One region of the Pseudoalteromonas sp. BSi20495 genome, then DNA from elsewhere that is predicted to be linked to it. Evidence: predicted binding sites of a transcription regulator. Region 1 holds the regulator's gene; the other holds the start of a gene.
What was found. Region 1 encodes ArgR, which controls arginine synthesis, uptake and breakdown. Its sites were predicted from a motif close to ANTGAATANNTATTCANT; they were not measured.
Positions count from the first base shown of each region.

Region 1 (16,272 bases):
TACCTTTTGGGTAAATCATACGACTTAAAGCCCCGTTTTGTGGGCTATTGGTATTTATACAACGCGGACGTTGATTCATGTCTTTAAAGATTAAAGCAGCAAAATTATCTGATGTTATTTTACAGCAACTTGAGAACATGATTCTTGAAGGCTCGTTAGCACCAGGTGAAAAGTTGCCACCAGAGCGTGAACTAGCAAAGCAATTTGAAGTGTCTCGCCCGTCACTACGAGAGGCAATTCAAAAGTTAGAAGCGAAAGGTTTAGTTACGCGTCGCCAAGGTGGCGGCACGTTTGTAAAAAATCAGCTCGAAGAAGGGCTTACTGATCCACTTTTTGATTTGATTAGTAAACACCCTGAGTCGCAGTTTGATTTACTTGAATTTCGTCATGCATTAGAAGGGATTGCTGCTTATTACGCAGCACTGCGCGGGACCAGCAACGATTTTAGCAAAGTAAAGCAAAGCTTTGATGAAATTGCCTTAGTTAATGATGATTTACAGCAAAAAGCAAAAGCAATTAATGCATTTCACTTTAGTGTGGCTGAAGCTTCGCATAATGTCGTGTTATTGCATTTAGTTAGAGGTATGAAAGCGCTGCTTGAGCAAAATGTACTGCAAAATTTAACTGTTCTATTAAAAAAGTCAGATATTAGCAGTCAATTAGCCCAACACAGGCGTTTATTAATGGATGCCGTAATTGACGGTAATCCAGAACAAGCCCGTTTAGCAAGTAATGCGCACTTAGCATTTATAGAAGAAGCATTGCTTGAAGCAGGCAAAGAACATTCGCGAATTGAACGTAGTTTAAGACGCACTAAACAAAATTAAGTTAGTACATAATTACTTTGAACACACATTAAGTAGCTGTGATATTAAATTAACAATATTCGTATTTTAAACATAAGGAAACCTCCATATGTCTGAAGTCAATAAAATTGACGTAGACGCGCTAGAAACACAAGAGTGGTTACAAGCTCTTGAATCAGTTGTGCGCGAAGAAGGTGTTGAACGAGCTCAGTTTTTACTTGAGCAAGTATTAGAGCAAGCCCGTTTAGACGGCGTTGATATGCCAACGGGTATTACCACGAACTACGTTAATACTATTCCTGTAGATCAAGAACCTGCTTACCCGGGTGATGTGAATCTTGAGCGTCGTATTCGTTCAATTATCCGTTGGAACGCGATTATGATCGTTCTACGTGCATCTAAAAAAGATCTCGACTTAGGCGGCCATATGGCGTCTTACCAATCATCTGCTGCATTTTATGAAGTGTGTTTTAACCACTTCTTTAAAGCACCAAATGATGTAGACGGTGGTGACTTAGTTTATTACCAAGGTCATATTTCTCCAGGTATTTACGCACGTGCATTTGTTGAAGGGCGTTTATCGGCGGCACAACTAGATAACTTCCGTCAAGAAGTTGATGGCGAAGGTTTACCATCGTACCCTCATCCTAAGTTAATGCCTGAGTTTTGGCAGTTCCCTACGGTATCAATGGGCTTAGGTCCTATTTCATCAATTTACCAAGCACGCTTCTTAAAATACTTAGATGGTCGTGGCTTAAAAGACACTAAAAATCAGCGTGTATACGCGTTTTTAGGTGACGGTGAAATGGATGAGCCAGAGTCACGCGGTGCTATTTCTTTTGCTGCACGTGAAAAACTAGATAACCTTTGTTACTTAGTTAACTGTAACTTACAGCGCTTAGACGGCCCAGTTATGGGTAACGGTAAAATTATTCAAGAGCTAGAGGGCTTGTTTAAAGGCGCTGGCTGGAACGTAATTAAACTAGTGTGGGGCAGCGGTTGGGATATTCTTCTAGCTAAAGACACAACGGGTAAATTACTACAGTTAATGAACGAAACTGTGGATGGTGATTACCAAACATATAAAGCGAAAGATGGCGCGTACGTACGTGAAAACTTCTTTGGTCGTTACCCAGAAACAGCTGCACTTGTTGCGGACATGACAGATGACGAAATTTTCGCGCTTAAGCGTGGTGGTCATGAATCGTCAAAACTATTTGCTGCATTTAAAAAAGCAGAAGAAACAAAAGGTCGTCCAACTGTAATTCTTGCTAAAACTGTAAAAGGTTACGGTATGGGTGAAGCAGCTGAAGGTAAAAACATTGCGCACCAAGTGAAAAAAATGGACATGTCGCATGTTGCACATTTACGTTCACGCCTTGGCCTTGATGACTTAGTATCTGAAGATCAATTAAAAGAATTACCATACCTAGAGCTTGAAGAAGGTTCACCTGAGTACAAGTACCTACATGCGCGTCGTGATGAGCTTAAAGGTTACACACCTAAGCGTATTCCACGTTTTAGTGAAAAACTAGCATTGCCAGAAGTAGACGCATTCAAGCCGCTACTTGAAGAGCAAAAACGTGATATCTCTACCACTATGGGCTTTGTTCGTGCACTTAATATCTTATTAAAAGATAAGGGTATTGGTAAAAACATCGTACCAATTATTGCCGATGAAGCGCGTACATTTGGTATGGAAGGTTTATTCCGTCAAATTGGTATTTACAACCCACATGGCCAAAACTATACGCCGCAGGATCGCGATATTGTTTCTTACTATAAAGAAGCGACTTCAGGTCAAGTACTGCAAGAAGGTATCAATGAGTTAGGTGCTATGTCGTCATGGGTTGCTGCTGCAACTTCATACAGCACTAACGATTTGCCAATGATCCCATTCTACATTTACTACTCTATGTTTGGTTTCCAACGCGTTGGTGACATGGCATGGATGGCGGGCGATCAACAAGCACGTGGTTTCTTATTAGGTGCTACAGCGGGTCGTACAACGCTAAATGGTGAAGGCTTGCAACACGAAGATGGTCACAGTCATATTCTTGCTAATACGGTTCCTAACTGTATTTCTTATGACCCAACTTACGCGTTTGAAGTTGCAGTTATTGTACAAGACGGTATTCGTCGTATGTACGGTGATGATCAAGAAAATATTTACTACTACCTAACGCTTATGAACGAAAACTACCATCAGCCAGCTATGCCAGAAGGCGCTGAAGAAGGTATTCGTAAAGGTATTTATAAGCTTGAAAGTTACGCAGGTAAAAAAGCCAACGTACAGCTATTAAGTTCAGGTACTATTATGACTGAAGTACGTAAAGCCGCTACGATTCTAAGCGAAGAGTATGGCATTGCGTCTGACGTGTTCTCTGTAACGTCTTTCAACGAATTAACGCGTGAAGGTCAAGATGTTGAACGTTTCAACATGCTTAACCCTGAAAGCGAGCAAAAAACAGCATATATCACAAGCGTATTAAACGACTCTGTGACTGTTGCAGCAACGGATTACATGAAAAACTACGCAGAACAAGCGCGTTCATTTATTCCAAGCAGCAACTACAAAGTGTTAGGTACAGATGGTTACGGTCGTTCTGATAGCCGTGAAAACCTACGTCGTCACTTTGAAGTGAACGCAAGCTACGTTGTTGTTGCTACGTTATCTGAACTTGCTAAACGCGGTGAAGTTGAGAAGTCAGTAGTTGTTGAAGCACTTAAAAAGTTCAACATCGACACTAACAAACTTAACCCACTGTACGCATAAGAGGTTTGCAATGAGTATTGAAATTAAAGTACCTGATATTGGTGACGACGAAGTAGAAGTAACCGAAATATTAGTAAGCGTTGGCGACAAAGTAGATGTGGACCAATCACTATTAAATGTTGAAGGCGACAAAGCATCAATGGAAATACCTGCTTCGCAAGCGGGTACAGTGAAAGAGATTAAAGTAAACGTTGGCGACACCGTTACAACGGGCTCTTTAGTGTTTTTGTTTGAAGGCGAGAGTGAAAGCACTGGCTCGACTAATGCATCAGCCGCTGCTCCAGCTAAATCTGAAGAGGCAGCACCTGCTGCTTCTACAGGTTCTTCAACTAAAGAAGTAACCGTACCAGATATTGGCGATGACGAAGTTGAAGTAACTGAAATCATGGTTGCTGTTGGCGACACCGTTGAAGAAGAGCAATCTATCTTAAACGTTGAAGGCGACAAGGCAGCAATGGAAGTTCCAGCTCCATTTGCCGGTATAGTTAAAGAAATTAAAGTCGCCGCTGGCGATACAGTTAAAACAGGCTCATTAGTGTTTGTTTTTGAAGTAGCAGGAAGTGAATCTGCAGCACCGGCTAAAGAGTCGGCTCCTGTAGAAGCGCCAGCAGCTAGCTCAACAGCAAACGCAGCACCAAGTACTAAAGAAGTGAATGTACCTGATATTGGTGGCGATGAAGTTGAAGTAACTGAAATTATGGTTGCAGTTGGCGATACGGTTGAAGAAGATCAATCAATCTTAAACGTTGAAGGCGACAAAGCTGCAATGGAAGTACCAGCTCCATTTGCAGGTACAGTTAAAGAAATTAAAGTAGCCGCTGGCGATAAAGTATCGACTGGCTCATTAATTTTTGTATTTGAAGTTGCAGGCAGCGCGCCAGTAGCAGCACCTGCACCCGCTGAAAAATCAGCACCTGCAGCTGCGGCTAAAACTGAGTCGGCACCGGCTCAAGCAGCACCTGCAAAAGCAAGTAATGAAAGCTTCACAGAAAACAGCGCGTATGCTCATGCATCACCTGTTGTTCGCCGTTTAGCGCGTGAGTTTGGTATTAACCTAGCTAATGTTAAAGGCACTGGTCGCAAAGCTCGTATAGTTAAAGAAGACGTGCAAAACTACGTTAAAAACTTAGTTAAGCAAGTTGAGTCTGGTCAATTGTCAGCAGGTAGTAGCGCTGGTGGTAACGAGCTTGGTCTTATTCCATGGCCTAAAGTTGATTTTGCTAAGTTTGGCGAAATTGAAGAGCAAAAGCTGTCTCGTATTCAAAAGCTATCAGGCAAAAATTTACACCGTAACTGGGTGCAAATCCCACATGTTACACAGTTTGACGAAGCAGATATCACAAGCCTTGAAGTATTCCGTAAAGAGCAAAATGTGCTTAGCGAGAAGAAAAAGCTGGGTGTTAAAATTACGCCGCTTGTGTTTGTAATGAAAGCAGCTGCAAAAGCACTTGCTGAATTTCCAAAATTCAACTCATCGCTTTCTGAGGACGGCGAAAGCTTAATTCTTAAAAAGTACATTAACATTGGTGTTGCAGTTGATACGCCAAACGGTTTAGTTGTACCAGTGTTTAAAGATGTTGATAAAAAAGGCATTATTGAACTATCACGCGAATTAATGGAAGTATCTGTTAAAGCACGTGACGGGAAGCTTACATCGTCTGATATGCAAGGTGGTTGTTTTACTATTTCTAGCCTTGGCGGTATTGGCGGTACGGCATTTACGCCGATTGTTAATGCACCAGAAGTGGCTATTTTAGGTGTGTCTAAATCTGAAATGAAACCTAAATGGAATGGCAAAGAGTTTGAACCAAAACTAATGGTTCCGCTGTCTATGTCGTACGACCATAGGGTTATTGACGGAGCCTTAGCTGCACGCTTTACTGTGACTCTTGCAAGTTACATGAGCGATATTCGCCAATTGGTGATGTAATCGCTGGACAATGAATAGAATCAAATCCCAGCCAGTTGTTTTTAGCTGGGATTTTTACCATTTGCAATGATACAATCTTTGCACAAATTTGTGATCTGCTCTCACTTTCTGCCTTGCAGAAACATGGCAGTTAAACTTTAGGGCAGTGTCCCGTTCAAACAATTAAGGTAATAGCATGAGCAACGAATTAAAAACTCAAGTTGTTGTACTAGGCGGTGGTCCTGGTGGTTACTCTGCGGCATTCCGCGCTGCTGACTTGGGCTTAGAAGTTACATTGGTAGAATCTCGTGAAACATTAGGCGGCGTATGTCTTAATGTTGGTTGTATTCCTTCAAAAGCACTTTTACACGTAGCTAAAGTGATTGATGATGCAGCTGAAATGTCATCTCATGGTGTTACTTTTGGCGCACCAAAGATCGATCTTGATCAAGTTCGTACTTGGAAAGATTCTGTAGTTGGCCAGTTAACTGGTGGACTAGAGGGCATGGCTAAAATGCGTAAAGTGAAAGTTGTATCTGGTTACGGCAAATTCACTGGCAGCAATACTTTAGTAGTTGAAGGCGAGAAAGACTCTACAACTATCACGTTTGATAACGCGATTATTGCAGCAGGTTCTAAACCAGTTAACTTACCTTTCATCCCACAAGATGACCGTGTAATTGATTCAACTGGCGCGCTAGAGCTTAAAGATGTACCAGAAAAACTACTTGTACTTGGTGGTGGTATTATCGGTCTTGAAATGGGTACGGTATACCGTGCGCTAGGTTCTGCAATTGATGTTGTAGAATTTGCTGATCAATTAGTACCAGCAGCTGATAAAGACATTATCAAAATTTACCAAAAATACGTAAGCAAAAAATTCAACGTAATGCTTTCAACTAAAGTTGTTGGTGTTGAAGCTAAAGAAGACGGCTTATACGTAACGTTTGAAGGTAAAAACGCACCAGCAGAACCAGTACGTTACGACAAAGTACTTGTTGCAGTTGGCCGTACTCCAAACGGTAACTTACTTGATGCTGAAAAAGCGGGCGTAAACGTTGATGAGCGTGGCTTTATTAATGTTGATAAGCAATTACGTACTAATGTAAGCCATATTTTTGCAATTGGTGACTTAGTTGGCCAGCCTATGCTTGCGCATAAAGCTGTTCATGAAGGTCATGTTGCTGCAGAAGTTATTTCTGGTCAGAAGCATTTCTTCGACCCTAAATGTATTCCTTCAATAGCGTATACTGACCCAGAAATCGCTTGGGTAGGTGTTACTGAGAAAGAAGCAAAAGAGCAAGGCTTAAAAGTTGAAACTGCGGTATTCCCGTGGGCAGCATCTGGTCGTGCAATTGCATCTGCTCGTACTGAAGGTTCTACTAAACTTATCTTTGATAAAGAAAGTGGCCGTATAATCGGTGGTGCTATGATCGGTATTAACGCGGGCGAAATGCTTGGCGAAATCGGTTTAGGTATTGAAATGGGTGCAGATGGTGAAGACTTAGCGCTTACAATTCATGCTCACCCAACATTGAACGAATCAATCGGCCTTGCAGCTGAAATTTTTGAAGGTTCGATCACTGATCTACCAAACAAAAAAGCAGTTAAAAAGAAGTAATTTAACTCTTTAGCATTTGTTTGAAAAACCCAACTTAGGTTGGGTTTTTTTATGTCTGATTTTAAATTTGAGAGATGTTAAATTAATTCAATGATACCAATCTGCTTATATATGGGGTCTATTTAACGTTAAGAAAATTACGCTAGAACTAGGCAAAATTTTTTATATCTAGTTGTTCTAAATAAAAAAATTTAACGAAGTTATAGTGCAATTTAATTCGTTAAATTGATCAAAGATTTATGCAGGTTGGTATGGCTATAAATATAAGATTAAATAACAAGAAGTCGTTACAATGCGCGCTTAATTAATTGAAGGTAAATACAGTGAAAAACTCAGTTTTAGCATTACGCGCTCAACAAATAAGTGAATCCCGTCGAGAGTTTAATGCTCGAGGCGGTAAATTAGATCGCTGTGAGCAATGCTTAATAGCTAAGCACTACTGTATTTGTAAAGGTGTTGAACAGGCTGATTGTACGGCTGCGGTCTGTTTATTGATGTACCATAATGAAAGCTTTAAACCTTCTAATACCGGACGTTTAATTGCTGAAATAGTGCCAGATAACCACGCTTTTAGATGGGACAGAACAGATCCTAACCCAGCGCTTTTAGCTTTAATAAATGATTCGCAGTATCAGCCAATGGTCGTGTTTCCCGCTGAAGATGTAGAAGAGGGCAGAGCTATTACCGAAGTGAGTATTGAATTAGGTAAAAAGCCGCTATTTATATTTTTAGATGGTACGTGGCGAGAAGCAAAGAAAATGATTCGTAAAAGTCCCTATTTAGATAACCTACCAGTGCTTTCTGTTACTGCTGATAAACTATCTGATTACCGATTACGTGTAGCCCCTCATGCGCATCAACTAGGCACTGCTGAAGTGGCTATTATGGTGTTAGCCCTTGCTGGCGAAATGGATGCATCAACAAAGCTTGAGCAACATTTTATAAAGTTTCGCGATGCGTATTTATTAGGTAAACGTAATAAAGGCAGGCCTGAGTCTGATCAGAGCTAACTTAAGCCGATTGTTTGCTCGTGTATTCTAAGTAAGCTATCGCTTTATTTTGAAGTGCTGTAAAATTTTCTTCAGATGTTAACTTTACAACTGTTTCATATAGTTGATTCATACTTGTATGCACTTGACTAAATGAATGGAAGTCACTGCTTTCCATTTTTTTTGCTTCTTCTACTCTTTTTAAAAAATACTTATTAATATTAACTTTACCATTAAAATTTGTGCGGCCTATTGCATTTGCTAGCTTATTTAATTGATAACTAAATTCGTCATCACGGGCGGTTTCACCTCTTTGGGTTGTTCTGATATCACTTTCTAATTGAATAATAACGTTGAGTATCGTTTTAAACTCACTCATAGACATGTTAGAAAAATCGAATCCTTCTGGATTAAACAAAGCAGAATAAGGATTTTCTTTTGGGGTAGGTGCCGTAAAAATACAAATATACTCTGCTGTGCTATTTACTGGGCTATTAAGTGTGGAGACGTTTTTACTCGATTTAAAATTTATATCCATAAACTATTTATGTTCCTTCATATAAGTTGTGCTCTGAAGCTGATGAGATTGCTATTTCCTCTATTATTAATATGTTTGACTTAATGACCTATGCAAAGAAAAGCGCGCTCTATCTCTAGGCGCGCTTGCGGAATCTTCTAATTTTCTGCATCCTGCAATTGAACTTAATCAACTCCAATTTTTACTAATCCATGTTATTACAATATTACTTTTTAGTTCTATGTAATCTAGGCTATCCGGGCCTGTCTCCTTTAATTCCTGAACATCCTGTAAGGTAAATACTATTACCAAATCCTTCCATTGCACTTCCTAGTGCATCCGTGTATTAATCAATCCATTGTGTTGCCTAAAAGGCCTGTCCATCTATTCCTTAAACATCCTGTCGAACAACTTAAACCCTTGTTGTTATCCCTTTCGCACCTTCCTGATGCTATCCATTTTTACAACATTCCATTGTGTTACTCATCCTGAGCCTGTCCTAAAATCCGTATTTCCTTGGTAACCTAATCATTGGTTGGTCGAATAAATAATTTGCTTGTATTTAATCGATAAGCATCACTGCTTGGTTGATGAGTAAATTATAGGTGAATGGAGCAACTTAAATAGGGCTGAAACTATATTTAATTAGTATTTATGCAATAGCTAAAGTTTATTAATTCTTTATTTTCAATTGGTTATTTAATTAATGCTTGTTTTATATGTTGCTTTTTACTCATTAGCTGTCACATCCGTGAGAGATGTCTTACATGACATTTCTGTTTTAGACACCTTTTACCTACTTACGGCTATTTAAGGTGTGCACTTTTTAACTGTTCACGGTAGAATTATTTGATAATAATTGTTATTTAGGTGGAATAATGAAGACACTCGCTATCACTTTAGGATTAATAGTATCGGCGCCAGCCTTTGCAAACGACGTCGTTAATATTTACTCTTTTCGCCAACCATTTTTAATACAGCCAATTTTGGATGATTTTACAAAACAAACCGGCATCCAAACGAATGTTGTTTTTGCTAAAAAAGGATTAATTGAACGTGTTAAGCGCGAGGGAAAACATAGCAAAGCCGACTTAGTACTAACTTCTAACTTTAGTGCACTTATTCAATTAGAAGATTTAAAGTTAACGCAAACTATTAAAAGTGACAGCGTAAATAATAATGTGCCTGCAGCATTTCGTGATGGCGAAGGCCAGTGGGTTGCGCTAACAAAGCGTGTGCGTAATGTTTATTCATCAAAAGAGCGAGTAGGTGCGTTACCAAACCTAACTTATGAAGAGTTGGCTGATCCTAAATATAAAGGTCAAATTTGCACTCGTTCGGGTAAGCATCCTTATAATTTGGGGCTTGTTGCATCAATGATAGCTCACCATGGTAAGGCTGATACTAAAACATGGCTTGAAGGCGTTAAAGCTAATTTAGCGCGCAAACCCCAAGGTAACGACCGTGCTCAAGTTAAAGCTGTTAAAGAAGGTTTGTGCAATTTAGCGTTAGGTAATAGTTATTACCTTGGAAAAATGTTGCAAGATAAAGAACAAAAAGGTTGGGCGGAAGCGGTAAATATTAATTTCCCGAACCAAATTAATCGTGGCTCGCACATAAATGTATCGGGTGCGGTTATTACTAAGTTCGCTAAAAATCCTGAAAATGCCTTGAAACTCATAGAGTATATGACCGACAATAAAGCACAAAACATGTATGCCTCACTAAATATGGAGTATCCAGTTAAGCCAGGTGTGCAATTATCCAGTTTGGTTGCGTCTTGGGGGAGCTTTAAGGAAGACAGCTTGCCACTCGATGAGATCAGTAAATATCGTCCGTTAGCGCTTAAGCTGATTGATGAGGTGAAGTTCGATCTTTAATGACTTATAAATTTAAGCTGTCTAAATGGCAGCTCTTTGCGTGGTCGACGGGTTTGATTCTGTCGGCCCCGTTGTTTTTTCTTCTTTTTGAATCTCTGCAAGGTAACTCTGAGGTGTTTTCTCATCTTTGGGATACAGTGCTTTGGGATTACATTACTAATACTGTGTTGCTGGTTTTAGGCGTTTGTGTGCTTAGCTGTGCTATTGCGCTGCCACTCGGTTGGCTTACTGCTTACTGTAGTTTTCCTGGTAAAAAGCAGTTTGAATGGGCACTTATGCTGCCCCTTGCTATGCCTACCTATATTATTGCCTATGTATACACTGATTTATTAGACTATGCGGGCCCTGTGCAAATAGCACTTAGAGACTGGTTTGGCTGGCAATCACCTAGTGACTATTGGTTTTTTGATATACGTACACTACCTGGCGCTATCGTTATGATTGCCTTGGTACTTTACCCGTATTTATTTTTAATTTTTAAAACAGCCCTTCGCGAACAGTCATTCAAATTAGTACAAGCTAGTCAATTAATGGGGCTATCTCCTAAACAAAGTTTTTTTAAAGTAAGTTTAGTGCTCTCTCGCGGCGCAATTGTTGCGGCTCTTGCACTCATAAGTATGGAAACTATGGCTGACTTTGCAACCGTCAGCTATTTTGCCGTGAGCACATTAACGACCGCCGTATATGACACATGGTTTGGTTATTATTCGCTTACAGCGGCCGCTAAAATATCGGGTGTAATGCTCTTACTTTTATTTTTGGCATTAATGGCAGAACGCTTTAGCCGCCGTAACCAAGCGGTATTTGAGCGCCAATCAAGTGTAAATAGCGAATCTCTCTATGTATTAAAAGGAAAGTCGGCTTGGCTAGCAACTGCATTTTGTGGCTTTATTTTACTTATCGCTTTTTTAATTCCCATTGCAGTACTCGTAAACTATGCAATTACCTACTTTGATAAAGCGTGGAACATTGAGTTTTTTAGCTATGCTTGGCAAAGTTTAAAAGTAGCAGGGATAGTGAGTGTAATAACCATTACGTTGAGTATTTTTGTGGTTTTTTATCAGCGTGTTGCAAAGCAAACGTATCCGCTTATTCCTGGGCGTTTAGCCAGTACGGGCTATGCATTGCCTGGTACAGTGCTCGCTATTGCTGTTTTATTACCACTTACATTATTAGAAAACACCATCAATGAAGCGCTCGAACCATATAATTTAGATATAGGTTTACTGCTTACAGGCAGTATTCTTACTATTATTATTGCTTACATTGTTAGGTTTTATGCCATCGCACACGGAGCGATAGAATCGAGTTTTTTACGCATTAGTCCATCACTCGATATGGCAAGTCAATCAATGGGTAAAAGCCAAGGGCAAACATTGCGTTTAATACATCTACCTTTATTACGCCGTGGACTACTTACGGCGGCATTACTGGTGTTTATTGAGTGCATGAAAGAGCTACCTGCGGCGTTATTGCTCAGACCGTTTAATTTTGAAAGCTTAGCAACTCATGTATTTCAGTATGTGAGTGACGAGCAGTTAGAGCTTGCTTCAATTTCGGCATTATTTATTGTTATTGTCGGGTTTATTCCTTTGTATTTTATTAATCGTTCTATGGAGCAACGTAGTTAAATGAGTAGTTTAATTTTACAAGGCGTGAGCTATCACTATAACGGTACAAAGGTTATTCATGATTTAGATTTAACAGTGGGCAAAGATGAAATTGTTTGTCTGCTCGGTGCAAGTGGTTGCGGTAAAACAACCACATTAAAAGCCATTGCAGGATTAATTGAAGCCAAGCAAGGGTCTATTTTTATAGACGGTAAATTAGTGAGTAATGAGCAATCATTTGTCTCACCTGAGCATCGCAACATTGGCATGATGTTTCAAGATTATGCATTGTTTCCGCATTTGACGGTGGCAAATAATATCGCATTTGGGCTTAGTAAAATGAGTAAAGCCCAAAAGCAGCATCGTGTTGATGAAATGCTTAAGCTTGTTCATTTAATTGGCTGTGCCGATAGATTTCCTCATCAGTTATCGGGTGGTCAGCAGCAACGCGTAGCGATTGCTCGCGCATTAGCTTATAAACCTAGTTTGTTATTGCTTGATGAGCCTTTTTCAAACATTGATACACAAGTACGCTTTGAGCTAATCGCCGATATACGTCGAATTATTAAGGCAACACAAGTCTCTGCTGTATTTGTTACGCACTCAAAAGAAGAGGCATTTGCCTTTTCCGATACACTTGCCATTATGCATCGCGGTAAAATTGCGCAACAAGGCACGCCAGAACAGCTTTTTGCAGCCCCAAGCTCAAAGGAGGTTGCAGAGTTTCTGGGTCAAGGCATATACTTAGAGGCAGAAGTATTAACGACAACTGAATATAATACACCGTTTGGCTTAGTTAAATCATATATTGGACATGAGCATAGAGCGAGTGTAGGGAAAATATATGTTCGTCCTCACCAGATTGAATTGGTAAGTGATAATCTATGTGACAGACACTGTGAACGAGCTACAATATTAAGTAGTCGCTTTATTGGTTCAGCGTATGTTTACACTGTCGTTATTGCTGAGCAAGAAGTTGAAGTTGCTGCACAATATGACCAATCATTTGCAAAAAATGAGCAGGTTATAATAAAAATAAAACCTCACACGGTGAACTTTTTCGAATCATAATTAATTTGTTATTCGCTGTGTTTTTATCTATAAAACTAAGGAATAACAATGGCGCAAGCGCAATCAGGGATTTGTGCTGAAGCAAACTTACACGGTTTGCACTTATTTTTTAATGTGTTTGATGGTCAAGATGAATCGTTACGCGTAAAACTAAAGCAAGTAAGCGCTATTGAAGAAGAATTTAGCGATCAGTTTTCAGAATCAATGCTCTCTTGTATGGTCGCTATTGGTGCGCAATATTGGCCACATATCCTTCCTGAGTACATTCCAAGCGAATTACAAAGCTTTCCTAATATAAATCACAGCGATCACCAAATGAGCGTGCAACCGTGTGATTTGTTTGTGCAAATTCGCTCTGACCGTGAAGACGTTAACCATTTATTTGCCCTGCAAGTATTAAAGTTATTTGCTCCTGATGTAGAGCTGGTAGAGCAGGTTCGTAATTTTCGCTTTTTAGATGGACGAGACTTTAATGGCTTTATTTATGGTGGCGATTCTGCTCATGGTAGAAAAAAGCGTGCGACGGCACTAATAAATAAACCGGGTAGCTTTGAAGATCAAGGAAGTTATATTCATGTACAACGTTATAAGCATGACTTAACTGTGTGGCAGCATTTATCATTAAGTGAGCAAGAGCAAATAATGGGTCGTACGCGCCTTGATAACACACTAATTACCCCCGCGATCGAAACCAGCCATGCTTCGCGTAGTGAGCTAAAAGATGAAGACGGGCAACCGCTACTATTAAATCAAAGCATGCCTTATGGCGATGTGTATGAGCAGGGAATGTTATCAATTACATGTGCATGTACAGGAACCGCGTTCGAAAAAATACTTAAAAGCCGTTTAGGCGAAGGTGATTGTTACGACCACTGGCTTGATTTTACTCAAGCCGATATGGGTTCTGCTTTTTTTGCACCTTCGGTCGGATTTTTAAAACAGATTTAATTACGATTAATAATCAAACCGTATCAAATAAAATGCGAACGCGTTCAAGCGTCACGTCTATTTCAGATATTTTAGCCGGGGCGATAAAAATAGTGTCATCGCCGGCAATAGTTCCTAGTACGCCATCTGCTTTACCTAATGAATCTAATAAACGTGCAATAAGCTGAGCTGCACCTGGGCTGGTACGAATGATGATCATCATTTCGTTGTGCATAATGTCGATTACTAATTGGCGTAATGGGCTTTTAGCCGTAGGTACACCCATTTCAGCAGGTAAGCAGTAAACCATTTCTTGCTTGGCATTACGTGTGCGTACAGCGCCAAACTTACTTAACATGCGTGATACTTTACTTTGGCTTATATTGTCAAAGCCTTGCTCTTTTAACGCATCAACTATTTCGCCTTGAGAGCCAAAGTTTTCTTCTTTTAAAAGCGATTTAAATGCTTTTACCAGTGCTTCTTGTTTATCTTGTGGTTGCATAGTCTTTATTCATTTTTGTTATTTATGCTGCAAATTCTACACAATAATGAATAATTATGCAGCAGTTGTTTAGTTAACTTGCCAGTTTGATGCGTTAAATCACAAAAGTTTACGACTATGGTCGAAAATATACTTGAAATAGACAGGATAAATTTGTTTTTAGTCGCTAATTTCATTATCTTAAGAGCCACAAATATTTCCTACCTCAAATGACGGAGAATTCCAATGAAAGTTGCTGTATTAGGTGCTGCAGGCGGTATCGGCCAAGCGTTGTCTTTATTATTAAAAACAGGCTTACCAGCTGGCTCTGAATTATCACTTTATGATGTTGCACCAGTAGTACCAGGTGTTGCGGTTGACCTTTCTCACATCCCAACAGATGTTAAAGTAGCAGGCTTTGGCGCAGATGAACTAAACAAAGCGCTTGAAGGCTCTGACATCGTTCTTATCCCCGCGGGTATGCCACGTAAACCAGGTATGGATCGTGCTGATTTATTTAATGTAAATGCTGGTATTATCAAAACTTTAGCAGAAGGCATTGTTGCCAGCTGTCCTAAAGCGTTAGTCGGTATTATTACTAACCCAGTAAATGGCACAGTTCCAATCGTTGCTGAAGTATTCAAAAAAGCAGGTACTTACGACGCTAAACGCGTATTCGGTATTACTACGCTTGACGTTATTCGTTCAGAAGCATTTGTTGCTGAACTTAAAGGCGTAGACGTAGCAACTGTAAAAGTACCAGTAATTGGTGGTCACTCAGGCACAACGATTCTGCCTCTACTTTCTCAAGTTGAAGGTGTTTCTTTCACTGATGAAGAAGTTGCTGCACTTACTCCACGTATCCAAAATGCGGGTACTGAAGTTGTAAATGCTAAAGCAGGCGGTGGTTCAGCTACGCTATCTATGGGTGCTGCTGCAGCTCGTTTTTGTATGTCTTTAGTTAAAGGCCTACAAGGTGAAGAAGTTGTAGATTACGCTTACGTTGCTGTTGAAAATGGCGATGCAGAGTACTTTGCACATCCAGTACGTTTAGGTAAAAACGGCGTAGAAGAAATTCTTTCTTACGGCGAACTAAGCGCATTTGAAACAAAAGCAAAAAATGACATGCTTGAAACATTGAAAAAAGACATCAAAGAAGGTGTTGATTTCATGGCGTAATAGCCGGTTTAAGCAACAAAAAAGCCTGCATTTGCAGGCTTTTTTATTGCTCAGAATTAATGTCACACTGTGTAACTAGTTAAAACTAGTGGTCGCGGTCAACCGCAATACGGGCAAGGCTTATAAGTGCTTGCTTATAGTCAGACTCAGCTAAAAAATCTAAACAGGCAATGGCTTTTTCGGCCTCAAGCTCTGCTTTTTGCATTGTAAACTCAAGCGCATTAGTTTGTTTTAGTGCAGATAAAATTTCTTCTAAATGCTCCATACCATTACTGTGCTCTATTGCATCACGAATAAGTTGCGTTTGCTGCTCGCTACCATGTTGCATAGCATAAATAAGCGGAAGGGTTGGTTTGCCTTCAGCTAAATCATCGCCAATGTTTTTACCTAGCTGCTCAGCATCCGCATTGTAATCGAGTACATCATCCACTAACTGAAACGCGGTGCCTAAATGCATACCGTATAGGTTTAGTGCATCAAGTGTCGCTTGGTCTTGCTCAGTAATA
Region 1 covers NZ_BADY01000085.1:30,254-46,525, forward strand. Annotated here, with positions in the region: gene pdhR (pyruvate dehydrogenase complex transcriptional repressor PdhR) at 78-827, shown strand; gene aceE (pyruvate dehydrogenase (acetyl-transferring), homodimeric type) at 916-3,582, shown strand; gene aceF (pyruvate dehydrogenase complex dihydrolipoyllysine-residue acetyltransferase) at 3,593-5,512, shown strand; gene lpdA (dihydrolipoyl dehydrogenase) at 5,688-7,112, shown strand; gene P20495_RS08270 (tRNA-uridine aminocarboxypropyltransferase) at 7,436-8,122, shown strand; gene P20495_RS08265 (hypothetical protein) at 8,124-8,639, opposite strand; gene P20495_RS08260 (extracellular solute-binding protein) at 9,494-10,498, shown strand; gene P20495_RS08255 (iron ABC transporter permease) at 10,498-12,129, shown strand; gene P20495_RS08250 (ABC transporter ATP-binding protein) at 12,130-13,179, shown strand; gene P20495_RS08245 (Dyp-type peroxidase) at 13,228-14,127, shown strand; gene argR (transcriptional regulator ArgR) at 14,141-14,608, opposite strand; gene mdh (malate dehydrogenase) at 14,834-15,766, shown strand; gene ispB (octaprenyl diphosphate synthase) at 15,852-16,272, opposite strand, start outside.

Region 2 (16,272 bases), on a different contig from region 1:
ATCAAGAGTTTCGAATTGTGTTTCGGTTACTTCAATAAATTGAACGATGCCAGGTATGCGTTTAAGGCTATCGATAAAATCTAAACGAACTTGCGCATCTTCAAGCTTTGTAACAACTGAAATATTATCCCAGTTATTTCTAACTTGTACTTTTTCGTCAACACGGCGCAATACAATTTTAATGTTATTTTCTAACACTTTAGTAAAGCGTTTACGGACTGAACGGCTTTTAATGGCTATTTCAGGATGTAGTTTGACGATAAATTTAAGCATAGTTCACTCTTAGACTGCGGGAATTCGCGCTCCCAGGCATTTGGCGCGCGATTATAGCAAAAAATTCAGCGTCTAGGAAACAGCCAATGATTAGCAATTAGGCAACAGTTTGCGCGTGTTGTGCTAATTCGGTGTATTTTTTGCGTAGCAGGTTCATTTTATCGATACTTTTATCAGTACTATACGCTCTAAACAATGTGAGTACTTTTAAAATACCGTGATATATATCTTGCTCAGCAAGGGTACCGCTTGGCCTACGCGCTTTAATATAAGGCGTCCAAAAGCTAACCGTTAACTTAAGCGTATGTGCTAAATCAATGACATCTTGCTCATCAATTGCAATCATTTCACTGTCGCGAAGCCCCAGTATAATTTTTCGCACTTGTTCTAATAATTCGAGTTGGAAATCAATGTAAGCTTGCTTCAAATCAGCGTCTCTGGCGAGTATATCGCCGAGGTTGTCGTAAAAAAAATGATAGCGCCACATCAATTCAAACAACGAATCTAAATAAGCTGTTAAGTGGTTAAATGCATCGTCATTTTTGTTGATAGGTTTAAATTGCGTACTTAAATGATCGCGATATAACGCAAATATATGACGAATAATGTCTTCTTTATTTTTAAAATGGTAGTAAAGATTACCGGGGCTCATTCCTAAATGCGACGCTATATGATTGGTTGATATTGCACGCTCACCTTGCTCGTTAAATAACGAAATACTGGTGTGTATTATTTTATCCTTGGTATTCATACGCTAATACTCTAATTATCTTATGCACTACATTACACTAAAAATAGGCCACGCAGTATAAACAAATATTATCGATTAAAACACACTTACTCCTTAACCATCATTAGGAACTGAGTAAATAATCTATTTGGGCAAAGCTGATTTGTGCCCTAAACACTGTTAAACTAACGCTAAAATAATAAATAGTGAATATTATGAACGTTACTGCAATTTACCCAGGCACTTTTGATCCGCTTACCAATGGGCACACTGACTTGATTCATCGTGCTGCAAAAATGTTTGATACCGTATTAGTTGCTGTTGCCCACAACCCAAGTAAAAAACCCTGCTTTACCCTAGAAGAACGTGTTGAACTTGCTAATACCATTTTGAGTCATTTAGGTAATGTTAAAGTTATCGGATTTTCAGGCTTGCTGGCTGACCTTGCGCGCGATCATAATGCTAATGTGCTTATTCGTGGTATTAGGGCTGTATCTGATTTCGATTATGAATTTCAGCTCGCAAATATGAACCGTCGCCTAAACCCCGATTTAGAAAGTGTATTTTTAACGCCCGCAGAGCGAAATTCATTTATTTCATCAACACTCGTTAAAGAAGTAGCACGTCACAATGGTGATGTAAGCGAGTTTGTGGACCCTGTAATTGTCAAAGCGCTAAAAACTAAATTGGGCTGTGGTGCCCAATAGTAATTTACTGCGTTAGCGCATAACTCGTATGCGCTAATTTAGCTTTGATATAGATGATGTCTTTAATTTTTTAATTAACCAAACCAGCTTCAGTAAGTCTTTATTGATAATTAATATTAGTGCCATCGTAATATCAATAACAGGCATAAAGAAACCATACAGCATCCACAGCCACCAAAAGTCCCAATTGCCATAAAGAGTATTATCAATATACATGCCCATAAACAGTGAGGTATTGATACAAAGCCCTACAATAAGATAATAAAATCCGTACGGTATTTTACGTCCTAAAAAAATACGCCACATAAGAATAGCGGCAATTGTTAGTACATCAAATATAAACAACTTTAAATGTGGAGCTGCAGTAGTTATGTCCATAAATAAACTAGATGTGTACGAAACCATCATAATAAAGCAAAGATGAACTCGGCTTTTATCTTGCTTATTAATAGCAATTGATAGAGTGAACAAAAAAGCAAAAACAAAAAGCCATGTAATAAGTATTCCAAAATATTCATTAATTGAATTTAATTGCCAAAATAGACCCTCCATTCTATTCAACCTTTTTATGAATGCTTTTTGTACTGCCAAATAAATAACGTTTTAATGCAACCAAACCTAAAAAGTCTTTATTAATTAGGAGAGCTAAAAGCATTGTTAAATCAGAAATTATTTGCCCGATTACATACAAGGCCCAAAACCACCAGTAGTCTAAATTTCCTAAAACAATACTGTCGTAGTGCATTCCAAAAAAAACAAATGCGTTAAAGCTAAGTCCAACTAAAAGATAATAAAAGGCTATAGGGAGGCTTTTACTAAAATAGCTCCGCCATATAATCAGAAAAAATATAGTTACGATATCAAATATGAAAAGGGTCAAATGAGGTGTGTTGCTAAAGGGATCCATAAAAATACTTGAGGTGTAAGATACCACCATAATGAATGCAAGCTGTGTGCAGCTTTTGTCATACTTGTTAATGCTAATAGACAAATTATATAAAAAAGCAATAACAAAAGACCATGTAATAAAAATAATTATATAGTCGTATAAACCAGCCAGCCTCCATAGAAAGTCAGGCATGGCGTGACCTGTTAAATTTTTCAGTTAAAAATTTAGTAAACTTAACTAAACCTAAAAAATCTTTGTTAAAAAAGAGAATAGTTACCATTGTGAGATCGACTAAATTGATAACTATTAAATAAAAATTCCAAAGCCACCAATAATCAACATTATCTAGTACATAAATATCATAGTGCATAAAAAGGTGCAGGGTTGAATTTATAGTCAAACCAGTTAGAAGATATATATAGGCAACATCCCTTTTTAGAAATCGCCTTAGAAGTGTAAGAGCTATAATAGTTAAAATATCAAAACATAAAAAATCAAGATAAGTTACCGTATTCATATTTGTAAATATACTAAATGAATATGAAACACTCATAACCAAAGACAAATACACTTTTTCTTTATTAGGCTTATTAATCGAATGAGCAAGGGAATACAAAAAGGCCATAAGGAATCCCCATTGTACAAATGCACCTATGTACAAAGAAACTGTTGGGCTAATTAAAAGTTCATTCAATATTTTTCAACTTTTTAAAGTTCAATGCAGCACCCCTTTTAAAAATGGTATTTTTATTGAATACTAGTGAAAGAATCATTAAAACATCGAACATATTTCCGCCAATAGAATAAACACTCCAATACCACCAAGGCTCATAGTTATATAAAACGTATAGGTCATAATATATTACGAGGGTGAGTACAGCATTTATTGTTAACGAAATTATGATTAAGTGAAAAGCTACAGAACGTTGGAGTACTTTGAAGCACTGTAAAGTTAACAAAGCTAAAATTGTAATGAAATCGTAGAGTGCCCAGCTTAAATATAAATTTTCTAATAAATCTATGTAGCCACTAAAAATATATGAGCAGAGCATAAGCGCAGATAAATAAACAGGAGACTTACTTTCCTTATTTATATTAATAGCTAAACAGCATAAGAAAGCCATTAAAAAGACCCCTTTGGGAGAAAGCTCCTACATAATCCGTTAAGGCTTCAGTAACGTACATATTAAACTAGGTTAATTTGTGGGTATCGTTTGATTTGAAGTAACTGAGGGTTTTGTTCTTTAACTTATGAAGACCTAGGAAGTCTCTATCAACAATTAATGCGACTATCATAATTAAGTCCATTAAATTAACTGCGTATGTATAAACATCCCAAAAAAACCATCGTTCCATATTTCCGAATATATACATATCTAAATACATACAAAAAAAGAAAATCGAATTTATAGACAATCCAACAATTAAATACAAAAAAGAAGGTGTTGTTTTTTCGGTTATTTTATATATGCATATTAACGCTAAAATAGTAGAAATATCATACAAAGCCCAATCCAAGTATATTGAGTTTTTAATAGAAAGCCATGTATAGAAGTAGTCAGATAAGGTATAAGATATCATCATAATAAATGAACTGAGCAGAAGAGTTGTACCTCTTTTTAAATCTAATGAGTATACAAACACATTAAAAAAGAAAGTCATCAGAAATCCCCACATCGTAAAAGCAGACAGTGAGAACAACCCAAAAAGCTCAGTTAGAATCATTTAAAACCTTAAATTATTACTTTGGTCTGACAGGCATTACACTGCCCCCGCCACGTTGTAAGCTATCACTACTTGCTGCAGCAATAGCCTCTTGAGAAATGCTTACTGTATCAGATTGCAGGGTTTTAGGGCTAGCAGTTTGTTCCATTGCAGGCTTTAATTGTTGTGTTTTATTATATGCTTGCATTTGTACTTGGTTATTCGCTGAAATTTGCATGTTATTAATCCTTATAAAATTATAGTTTGCGCGACTTTTATCACGCTATTATATAGGTAAACATGTTACCTGTTTTAATCTAGGTAGCCATTTTTGCCACCCACCTATAATAAAGCAACCTGTATGCCAACTTTATTTGACACTTTAAAAAATGCAACAGATCAAACCAGTTTGTTTTAGATATAAAAAAACGCACAGGGATAACCGTACGTTTTTTGTATCCAGGGAGTTTAAGCCACGTATTTACACGGGATCTCCACACTTTTACTTGGCTTTAAAATAAATTCCATAGCAACTTCATCGCAATTTTCTTTACGAAGACAAAGCTCACAATCTTTCATTACTTTTTCTGGCAAACTGTCTTTAGTGCAAAAGGTAAAGCGCTGCTTTTCGAAAAAGTCAGGCACACGCGTTAGTACAATCACTCTATTCAGCGCCAGTTTTTTAGCTTTAATTAATAAATGCTCAACGAGTTGCCGCCCCTGCCCAGTAACAACGCTTTGAGGATCAATACCTAAAGAGCGAATTTCAGCAAGACCTGTATCATATATATACAGCGAGGCACAGCCCGATACCTTACCGTTAATTTCAGTGACCGCAAATTCATTTATAGAATGCACCATGTCACTTTTAGCTCTAGGTAGATTTTCGCCAACTGTAGCCCAATGCTGAATGAGCTTAGCTATAGATTCAACGTCATCTAGATTTGCATCACGAACCGTTATTTGCTGTTTTTTTTGGCTTCTTTAATTGCACCAGTTACTTGCTCAATCGATGTGCCGCCAAGAGCTTGGCGCGCTTTTATACACGCATCAATTTCTAATACCGGGTATACATCGTCTTCAAAAACATCATTAACTGATTTGTATTGCTCAAGCGAAAGCTCTTCTAGCGTTTTATTTTCGCTAATAGCAAGCTGAACAAGGACGCCTACAATGTGGTGCCCCTCTCTAAAAGGTACGCCTCTTGCGACGAGATAATCAGCAAGCTCTGTTGCATTAGCATGACCGCCTTTAGCAGCAGCAAGTGTACGATCTCCTCTTACCTTAACGCCCTTAATACAAGCTTGTGCCATATGAATACACGCAAGCCATGTTGGCATAGCGTCAAATATACCTTCTTTATCTTCTTGCATGTCTTTGTTGTAAGCAAGAGGGAGTGCTTTTAAGGTCATCATCATCGCACTAAACGCGCCAAATACACGACCCGTTTTACCACGGATAAGTTCTAATGCATCAGGGTTCTTTTTCTGTGGCATAAGCGATGAGCCCGATGTCACGTTATCTGCAAGCTCTATAAAACCAGCTTCACCCGAGTTATAAAATATTAAATCTTCTGACATACGCGATAAGTGAATCATCGAAATCGATGCACAGCTTAATAACTCTACAACAAAATCGCGATCAGAGACGCCATCAAGACTATTTTTAGTCGCACCAGTAAAACCCAAACCTTGCGCAAGTGCTTGACGATCAATTGGGTAAGCAGTACCGGCTAATGCACCACTTCCTAGTGGGCAAAAATTCATGCGCGCTTTCGCGTCTTGCAAGCGACTTTCATCACGCTCTAGCATTTCTACGTAAGCCATACACCAGTGGCTAAATAATACTGGCTGTGCTCGCTGTAAATGAGTATAACCGGGCAATATAGTACCAAGTTCACGCTCAGCTAAAGATACAAACTCGCCTTTAAGTTGCTCAATTGCTTTTAAAATATGCTCAGCGGTATCACGGCACCATAATCTAAAGTCTGTTGCGACTTGATCATTACGGCTTCGGCCTGTATGTAATTTTTTAGCTAAATCACCTACTTTTTCGATTAATGCAGCTTCAACATGCGAGTGAATATCCTCTGCGCCCGATGTAGCTACAGCGAGTGGATCAGCTTTTACTTCTTCAAGTAACTCATACAATGCTGCAACGAGTTCTTTGTGCTCATCACTCGATAACACATTAACTTGCTCAAGTGCACCAGCCCATGCCACAGAGCCGATAATATCTTGCTCTGCTAACTGATAATCGAAGGGAAGAGAGTCGTTAAATTGCTTAAACGCCTCATCTGGACCCGTAGAAAAACGTCCGCCCCATAATGCCATGAAATATCTCCAAACCCTGTATTGCCCCTTTTACAGGGGCGTAATAATTTACTTTTTAGCGAGTGCTGAAATTCTGCTTGAAAGCGAGAATAAACGAATAAAGCCTTCAGCGTGTGATTGGTCATACACATCATCTTCACCAAATGTGGCAAATGCTTCGCTATATAAACTATTTGGCGACTGCTTTTGAACCGCAGTTACTTGACCTTTATATAATTTAAGTACGACTTCACCTGTTGCCACTTTAGAAAGCGCTTCTGCACCAGCTAAAATAGAATCTTTAAGTGGTGTAAACCAGCGGCCGTCATATACTAAATGCGAAAATTCACCACCCAGCACTTCTTTCCATTTACGGCTTGATTTATCAAGTACTAGCTCGTCAATGGCTTGAAGTGCTGCCATGATAACTGTACCACCGGGCGTTTCGTAGCAACCGCGTGACTTCATGCCTACTAAACGGTTTTCTACAATATCAACACGACCAACACCATGAGGTGATGCAATATCGTTTAATTTAACTAAACAGTCATATGGTTTAAGTTCTTCGCCATTTACAGCAACCACTTCGCCTTCAACAACTTTTAAAGTTACGAGTTCTGATTTATCTGGTGCTTGCTCTGGAGAATTAGTCCATGTCCATACTTGCTCAGTTGGTTGACACCATGGGTCTTCAAGCTCGCCACCTTCGTGTGAAATATGCCATGCGTTAGCATCACGGCTGTAAATTTTTGTCGCTGATGCTGAGCACGGAATGTCACGCTCCGCCAAGTAATCAAGTAATGACTCACGGCTCGATAAGTCCCACTCACGCCATGGCGCAATTACTTTTAAATCAGGTGCGAGTGCTGCAAAGCATGATTCAAAACGAACTTGGTCATTACCTTTACCAGTACAACCATGAGAAAGTGCATCGGCACCTACTTTACGCGCTATTTCAACTTGCGCTTTAGCTATAATTGGGCGCGCCATAGAGGTACCTAATAAATAAGTGCCTTCATAAATTGAGCCCGTTTTAAGTGTTGGGTAAATGTAATCACTTACCATTTCATCTTTTAAGTCAACTACATAACATTCAGATGCACCAGAGGCAATTGCTTTAGCTTCTACGCCTTCAAGTTCTTCTGCCCCTTGACCTACATCTGCTACAAACGCAACAACTTCACAGCCGTAGTTTTCTTTTAACCATGGCACAATAGCCGATGTATCAAGACCACCTGAATAGGCTAAAACGACTTTTTTAATTGAACTCATAGGTGTTCCTTAACAAAATTTGGATTTAATAATGTAACTAGCAGAGCATTTTGCGCATGCATACGATTCTCTGCTTGTTGAATAATTTTAGATGCTGGACCATCCATTACCTCTGAGGTAATTTCAAATTCACGGTGCGCCGGTTGGCAGTGTAATACCGTCGTAGCACCAGTTTGATCTAGCAATGCCTGATTTAGCTGATATGGCATATACTTGGCTTTAACTTGCTCAATTGGTGTTGTATTACCCATTGATACCCAAGTATCTGCGTAAACAACATTTGCGCCAACAGCAGCTTCAACGCGATCACTCACCATAACTGATGCACCGTTCATTGCTGCAATCTGCTCTGCTTTTTTAAGTATTTGTGAATCTGGTGAGCACCCTTTTGGTGTTACAGCTACAAAATCTGTACCTAGTGTAGCTGCTAACAACATCAATGAATGAGTTACGTTATTACCTTCACCTAAGTAAGCTACTTTAAGCTCACTTACATCTCCATGTACTTCTTGAAGCGTTAAAAAATCAGCGAGTGCTTGGCACGGGTGGTACAAATCACACAAACTATTAACCACCGGTACCGATGAATATTCACCTAATGTAGTTAGCGTACTGTGTTGATTAACACGCGCTACAATCCCGTCAGCCCATGTTGAAATATTAAGAGCGAAATCTTTAATTGATTCGCGTGCACCCATAGCACCATTTTGCTGATCTAAATAAACCGCGTGACCACCAAGACGATTAATACCTATATCAAACGACAAACGCGTACGTAAACTTTGTTTTTCAAATAACGTTACAACCGATTTACCAGCTAATACTTGGCTGTATTTCTCTGGTTTTACTTTAATGTCTTGCGCTAACTTTAATAAATTAAGTGCGCCTTCTTGGTCTAATTCTAAACCGGTTAAAAAATTCTTAAACATAATAAACCTATGGTGTAATTTTAGTTCCGACATGCTTGCCTTCAAGCAAGTCAGTTAAATTTTCTGGCTTTTGCCAGCTGGAAATATACACACCGCGTCGTAAATGTTGGGCAGCGTGAAGGCTGGTCTTAACTTTGACCTCCATCCCGCCCACAATTACTCCTTCATCTATTAAAGTATCAATGTGTTTTGTGTCAAGCTGATGTAAGGGATGCTTATTTGCGTCAAGCACCGCTTCTACATCAGTCATAAAAATAAGTTCTGCGTTTAAATTACTAGCAATAGCCGCTGCAGCTTCATCAGCATTTACGTTATACCAAAGGCCTTGCTCATCAAAACCGATAGAGCTAACGATCGGTAGCCTGCCAATTTTAAGTAAATCGTTAATAATAGAATCATCGTTGCTTGTGCATTTACCTACTAAACAAAGTGCTTTTAACTTTTGAGTAGCAGTAACACCCGCTTCATACAAACTTAACCCAACCGGTTTATGCCCTGCACTAATAGCCTGAGTCATTAATTGTTTATTGGCACAACCTGCTAGTGCACCTACGATGTAAGGCATTTGCTCTGCAGGGCTGATACGCAAACCTTGGTGCTTAGCACTGGCAAAACCAGCTTCTTTTAGCCAAGTATCAACAAGTGCACCGCCACCGTGTACAATTACAAACTGAGCATTTTGTTGCTCATTAAGTACATCAAACAATGCTTTAGCCGCGTTTTCTGTATTAAGTACAGCACCACCTAGTTTAATAACCCACGTTTTTTTACTCATTTAAAACGCTCCTTTTAAGCCCGTGGTATGCTCTAAATTCATTGATAGATTAATACACTGTAAAGCTTGCCCTGCAGCGCCTTTTAATAAATTATCTATTGCTGCAATAACAATTAATTGCGATCCTTGTTGCTGCCAACCAATATCAACATAAGGTTGCTTAGCTACACCTTTTATTGATGGGATTTTATCGCCTAATAAACGAATAAGTGGCTCATCGGCAAGTACCTGATACGCTTGTGTTACTTGCTCACTTGTTACCTCAGGCTTTAACTGCACATAAATAGTTTCTAAAATACCACGAGGAAAATTGCCTAAGTGCGGCGTAAATAAGACTTGGTGACCAAGATGTTGCTCAATTTCAGGACCGTGGCGATGATTAAATAAACCATAGGGAGTAAGCGAAACCTCGCAAAAATGCGTGCCAACACTTGCTTTACGTCCAGCACCGGTAACTCCCGATACCGCATTAATAATAATACTCTGTTCGCTTAATAAACCGGCTTGTTGCAAAGGCTTTAATGCATTTAGTGCGGCCGTTGGGTAGCATCCAGCAACAGCGACTAACTGTGCATTGGCAATAGCTTCACCATTCCACTCAGCTAAACCATAAGCAGCTTTATTTAATAGCTCAGGATGTTGGTGCTCAAAACCATAATATGTAACGTAATCATCATTGCTTGCAAGGCGATAGCCACCAGATAAATCAAATACCTTTTTACCCATTGCTAAAAAACGCGGTGCTAAATCAACACTCACTTTATGGTCTGTACATAAGCACACATAGTCAGCACTAGTTTGAATGTCATCAAAAGCTGATTCACCAAGAGGGAGTAATGGTAAGTCGAGCAAGCCTAGATGTTCAGGATATAAATCACTTAGCAATTTATTTTTATCTAAGCTACCTTCTGATACATAACAACCCGCTAAAGTTAAGTTTGGGTGTTTAGCAACTAAACTTGCTAACTCTGCGCCGCTGTAACCGCTTGCGCCAATAATCACTACATTCATTTGTTACTCGTTATCTTAAAATTAGTTGTTACTTGTCTATCTTGTTCGCTTAAACTAGCCTTGGCGCTAATTTAGCCTTTTATTAATGAATTTTGATTATCGTCGCATTGTTTTCATAACGTTACTTTAATATATTTATGCTTAAAAAGTGAATTGATATTCATCATAAATACTTTTATATTGTTATGCAATTAAATTGAATACTTATTTTGGATTTTTTTATGCCTTTGCCATCGTTTATTTCTATGTATCAACAATTGATTGCAGCTCCGTCTATCAGTGCAATTGAAGATAGTCAGTGTATGAGTAATAAAAGCGTAATTGAACTACTTGCGAGGTGGTGCGAAACACTTGGCTTTACATGTGAAATCATTGAATTAGAAGGAGGTAAAGGTCGCTATAATTTATTAGCTAAACGTGGCAAAGGAGATGGTGGATTAATGCTCGCGGGCCACACCGATACCGTCCCGTTTGATGATAGTCGCTGGAATCATAATCCGTTTAAACTTACCGAACTCGACAATAAATTATATGGGCTCGGTAGCATTGATATGAAAGGTTTTTTTGCGTTTGTATTACAAGCAATTAGTGAACTTGATGAAAAGCAGCAAACCCAGCCTATCTTAATACTCGCCACTGCCGACGAAGAAACCACAATGGCAGGTGCACAGCAAATATGTAAGCACCCAAATTTAAAACCTGCGCGATGTATAATTGGTGAACCTACTGATATGACACCGGTATTTACACATAAAGGACATATGAGTACAGCGATTAGAGTAATTGGACGCTCAGGTCATAGCTCTGATCCCGAACGTGGTCTCAACGCCATAGAAATCATGCATAAAGTGACTTCAAAATTATTGATCTTAAAAGAGCAGTTAAAGCATAAATATTCATTAAGCCACTTTGAAATACCTTACCCAACATTAAATTTTGGTAATATTCATGGCGGCGACAACGCTAACCGAATTTGTGCTTGCTGCGAAATGCATATAGATATGCGCCCATTACCAGGTTTGAGTGTAAAAGAGTTACAAGCATTAGTACTTGATGCAACGAAAGAGATAAATCAACAATACCCCAATGCGGTCAGCGTAATTGATTTACACGAGCCAATACCGGCCTTTACTGGCAACACCAACAGTGCTTTAGTGATATTAGCTGAAAAAATAGCAGGGCAAAAAGCAATAGCTGTTAATTACTGTACTGAAGCACCTTTTATTCAGCAATTAGGGTGTGAAACAATCGTTATGGGGCCGGGCTCAATAAATCAAGCCCATCAGCCTGATGAGTTTTTAGCAATGGAAAAAATAAAACCGTCACAAAAAATTATCAGTAACATTATTAAAGCCAGTTGTTTTAATATCAATTAACTTAATTAAGTGCCCTATTTTGAGGTAAAAAAATCTTATCGATGACAACAGAAAATAATTATTTAGAACAACTAAATACAAAATTTTTTGCCTAGTTCTAGCGTAATTTCCTTAACGTTAAATAGACCCTATATTTAAGCAGATTGGTATTACTCCAGTGTTCATACAGTTGTAAATAAGAAGTTAGCGTTAGGTTTAATCCCTCAAATTGATTAAGTAACCAAGTAAAAAAAAAAAAGACGCAATTAAGCGTCTTCTTGTTTTAAATTACACCTTATTAGCTACATATACTTACTGAGGTACTTTTTAAATACAGGATCTGTTTTAGCTAGTTCTTTTTGCTCGGCTAAAATATCTTTTAAAATAGCGCCTGATGTAAGTGGGTTTGCAAGAACCACTCTAAATACAACAGTAGGTTGATTATCGTATTTAGATGGCGTTAGGCGTGTACGTGATACAAACGAGCGACCAGACTCCCGCTGACGCTTTTGCATACTCGCAGTAAAACGATTAAGTGATGCAAAAATGTCTAAACGTGTTGTTGCATCAGCATCTTTTATTGCCTGCTTAATCTGTTTAGGTACATAACGATACGTTAGTAAACACAGCTCAGGCTCTGAAATAAGTTCGAAATCTTCATCTGCTTTAATTAAACCAGCAAAATAATGTGCTTTTTTATACTACGATCGATTAACATCTCGTAGCCTTTACGACCAATAACACGTAAGCAAGCATGTACTAACATCGCCATACCTGGGCGACTACCTTCAAGCGTGTGGCTACCTAAGTCTTTTGAACCTTTACGTAATATATACTCAGCATGGTGCTCTATTGCATCAGTTGCAGCAGGATCTTTAAATAAAACTAAACCAGCGCCCATGGGTACATACATTTGTTTGTGTGCATCAATGGTAATTGAATCTGCTCGCTCAATTCCTTTTAATAAAGGACGATGCGTGTTTGATAAAAGCGTCGCTCCTCCCCATGCAGCATCTACATGAAAATGGCAGTTAATATCTTGTGCCAAATCGGCCATTTCGTCCAGTGGGTCAATATTCCCGGTTTCGGTTGTACCCGCCACCCCAATAATGGCCATTACTTTAATGCCTTGCGCTTCAAGCTCACGTGCTTTTTCGCGCATCGCTATTACATCGACTTTATTATTTTCGCAAGTTTTAATACCAATTAGGTTATCGCGACCAATACCGAGTAAATCAACCGATTTACCTAATGAATAATGTCCACGTTCTGATATTAATACCGCTAAACCTTTATAGCCATAATGCAGCATACCGGCAATTAAGCCTTGTGCGCCTATACCTCTAAAATCGCCATCCGGTTTTAATAAACGGTTTCGCGCAATCCAAAGCGCAGTAATATTAGCAACCGTACCACCAGAGCAAAATGCACCTAATGAGGTTTTAGCACTGTGCATCCATTTAGAATAAAATGAGTCTTCTTGCCCATAAGCTAGATGATGCATCATCCCAAGTACTTGACGTTCAAGAGGCGTAAACGCTTTAGATGTTTCTATTTTTACTAGATTTTGATTTAGCCCTACCATCAGTTTTGACAGTGGTAATAAAAAATGCGGCAAAGCAGAGGTCATGTGACCAATAAAGCTAGGCGCAGCTGTATGCACCGAATGCGCAACAAGTTGCTCCATAATGTCTTGGGCATAAGCAGATACAAACGTTGGATCTTCTGGGATCACTGCCGATTGAAAGTCTTTTTCTATTTCATGTAATGGTTTTTCAATTGCCGCAATATTTTCGTTTAAGAAACCTGCTAAATTACTCGAAATTTCAAGCTCGATTTTGCTTAAAGTTGAGTCTGGCGCTTCAGGTACAGTAAATATACGCTTAAGGCTTTCTTTAGAGGCGACGGCACAACGCTTTTGATCCATCTCAATACCTAGTGTGTGTAGCTAAAACACGTGTTTGTCTATGAAACACGCCAAACTAAGACGTTATTTTAAGTAACAGTGTTTTTAATTAATTGCGCTAACTTTACTGCAATATAACTAAAATGTCTCGCTTAAAGCCATAAAAGCAGACAAAGACATGACAAAAAAGTGATAATTTAATTAATATTTAAGCCTTGCCAATAAATAAGAATTAATTATTGGGCATTTATATATTTTGCGTATAATAAAAAAATAACAAAAAAGGGACGCACATGCTAAAAGGAAGAGTAAGGGTAAGTTGGTTAATGGCGGGTTTTAGCCTATTTTTAATCAGTTTACTTACCTACGTTTATTATACTTACCAAACAACACGCGCAGATATAATGCACTCTGTTGATACGCGCTTACTTAACGCAGCCACCAGTGTTAAGCATATACTCGGCGATACGTACCTAAATAAAGTTAATCAGGGAAAAACGATTAGTTTTTCTGATTATCAAAAAAAGAGTAAGCAACTTTCTGACTTTGCCCAAGCACTCAACATTGCTTATGTATACGCGATGGTACTTCAAGATAACAAAGTCTACTTTAGTGCATCGAGTTATACAAAAGAAGACCAAAGCAATGGCAAAGTAACCCAGTTTTTAGATCTTTACCCTGAAGCCACTAAGGCGAACATTAGTGCTTTTTATTCGACAGAGCCTGTATTTGAAATATCAGCAGATCAATGGGGACATTTTAAAACTATTTTTATCCCTTATGTTGATAACACTAATGGTAAAACCTACATAACAGGTGCTGATATCACCATTTATGATTTAAACCAAAAACTTAAAGAAAGTGTATCAAAAGCGGCCGCTATGGCGAGCTTCTTTTTCTTCATCGCAATACTTGTTGCAACTATTTATATTTACTTACTCAAACGATCTTTAGCAACAGACTCCAGTACGGGCTTTGCAAACCATATAGCGCTTGAATACTTCCTAAAGCAAAGTAATGCGCACCATATGCAATTAGCTGTTATTTGGATTAACGAAATTGAAGACATAAATAGCTTTTATGGCACTGAGGTGGGCGATAAAGTAATGAAGAACTTGCTCATGCATTTTAAAAGTCGCTGCTCTGCTCGTTGTCATATTTATCGCTTAGCGACCAATAAACTGGTATTACTTGCACCAAAAGAAATTCCGTACGATGAGTTTAACGACTTAATCGAAACCTACAACTTTAATACCCCACTATTAACCGACCCGTTTATTTATATTACGTTGTGTGCCGGTATAGCCAGCGGTAACAAATCTTTGTTATTAGAAAATGCCCATATTGCGGCACTGCAAGCCAAACAAGGTCGCCATACCGTTGTTAATTACTCAAAAGCACTTCACGATGTAAAAGTGCAATATCAATACAATGTAGAAATGGCTAAAGAGGTTCGTGAAGCATTTGATAACAACCGTATTGTCCCTTACTTTCAACCTATTATTGATATAAACACTAAACGCGTAGTGCAGTATGAATGTTTAGCGCGCATGGTTACAGCAAGTGGTGAAATACTCAAGCCAGAGGCTTTTTTAAATGTAGTTACCCGTTCAAGAATGGATGGCTTGTTAACTCGTACTATATTCTCACAATGTATTAGCCGCTTTAGAAAAACAGATATTTGCTGGAGCTTAAATATAACCGCGCAAGATATGCTTGATCCTAGTTTGAGCGAATTTATAGCCGACGAATTAAAACGTTATCCACACCCGAGTAACATCACCTTAGAATTATTAGAAACACAAGCTATAGCTAATTTTTCAGAGGTAAAAGCATTCATAGGAATGGTTAAAACAAAGGGTGTAAAAGTAATCATTGATGATTTTGGCAGTGGTTATTCAAATATTTCTAACGTACTAAAACTTGAAGTCGATGGTATTAAGCTAGATGGGGCCTTAATAAAACAAATTGTTAACGATAAAGATATCTATTTGTTTATTGAACACATAGCAAGCTTTGCAAACCAACTTGGCTTACAACTCACAGCCGGTTCAGTAGAAAATGCAACCATAGTGACCGCACTGAAAAAAGCGAATGTGACGCTGATGCAAGGTATTTATTTTGCTCCCCCAGCGCCACATGTTAATTCTCAAAGTAATGAAGAATTAATGAGCTAAATTGGTCATCACATTAGGTTAAATTAATAATGAGTCGGTGGCTTTGCTGGCCACTGGCCCAATATTTGCGTTCAAAAGGCGTAATTGCATCGTCTGACTCATAAAGCGTTACATCGCAAGGGTTACCTGTTAATTCAAGTGCCCTAGCAAACTCCTTAACGTAAATATCCCAATTGCTGCGCACTTCTAATTGACCACCTAACTTAACAATAAATGGAAAAATAGCCGCGCC
Region 2 covers NZ_BADY01000041.1:63,548-79,819, forward strand. Annotated here, with positions in the region: gene thiI (tRNA uracil 4-sulfurtransferase ThiI) at 1-273, opposite strand, end outside; gene P20495_RS14420 (TetR/AcrR family transcriptional regulator) at 371-1,024, opposite strand; gene coaD (pantetheine-phosphate adenylyltransferase) at 1,219-1,710, shown strand; gene P20495_RS14410 (hypothetical protein) at 1,744-2,262, opposite strand; gene P20495_RS14405 (hypothetical protein) at 2,264-2,791, opposite strand; gene P20495_RS20305 (hypothetical protein) at 2,784-3,293, opposite strand; gene P20495_RS22440 (hypothetical protein) at 3,791-4,324, opposite strand; gene P20495_RS14400 (hypothetical protein) at 4,341-4,541, opposite strand; partial or broken gene argH (argininosuccinate lyase) at 4,772-6,636, opposite strand; gene P20495_RS14385 (argininosuccinate synthase) at 6,685-7,887, opposite strand; gene P20495_RS14380 (ornithine carbamoyltransferase) at 7,884-8,816, opposite strand; gene argB (acetylglutamate kinase) at 8,824-9,591, opposite strand; gene argC (N-acetyl-gamma-glutamyl-phosphate reductase) at 9,592-10,602, opposite strand; gene argE (acetylornithine deacetylase) at 10,824-11,978, shown strand; partial or broken gene panP (pyridoxal-dependent aspartate 1-decarboxylase PanP) at 12,260-13,884, opposite strand; gene P20495_RS14360 (GGDEF domain-containing protein) at 14,157-16,040, shown strand; gene P20495_RS14355 (tRNA (guanosine(46)-N(7))-methyltransferase TrmB) at 16,054-16,272, opposite strand, start outside.
Region 2: argC (N-acetyl-gamma-glutamyl-phosphate reductase) is a predicted target of ArgR. The motif match lies at 10,750-10,767, and genes of this name have one in related genera.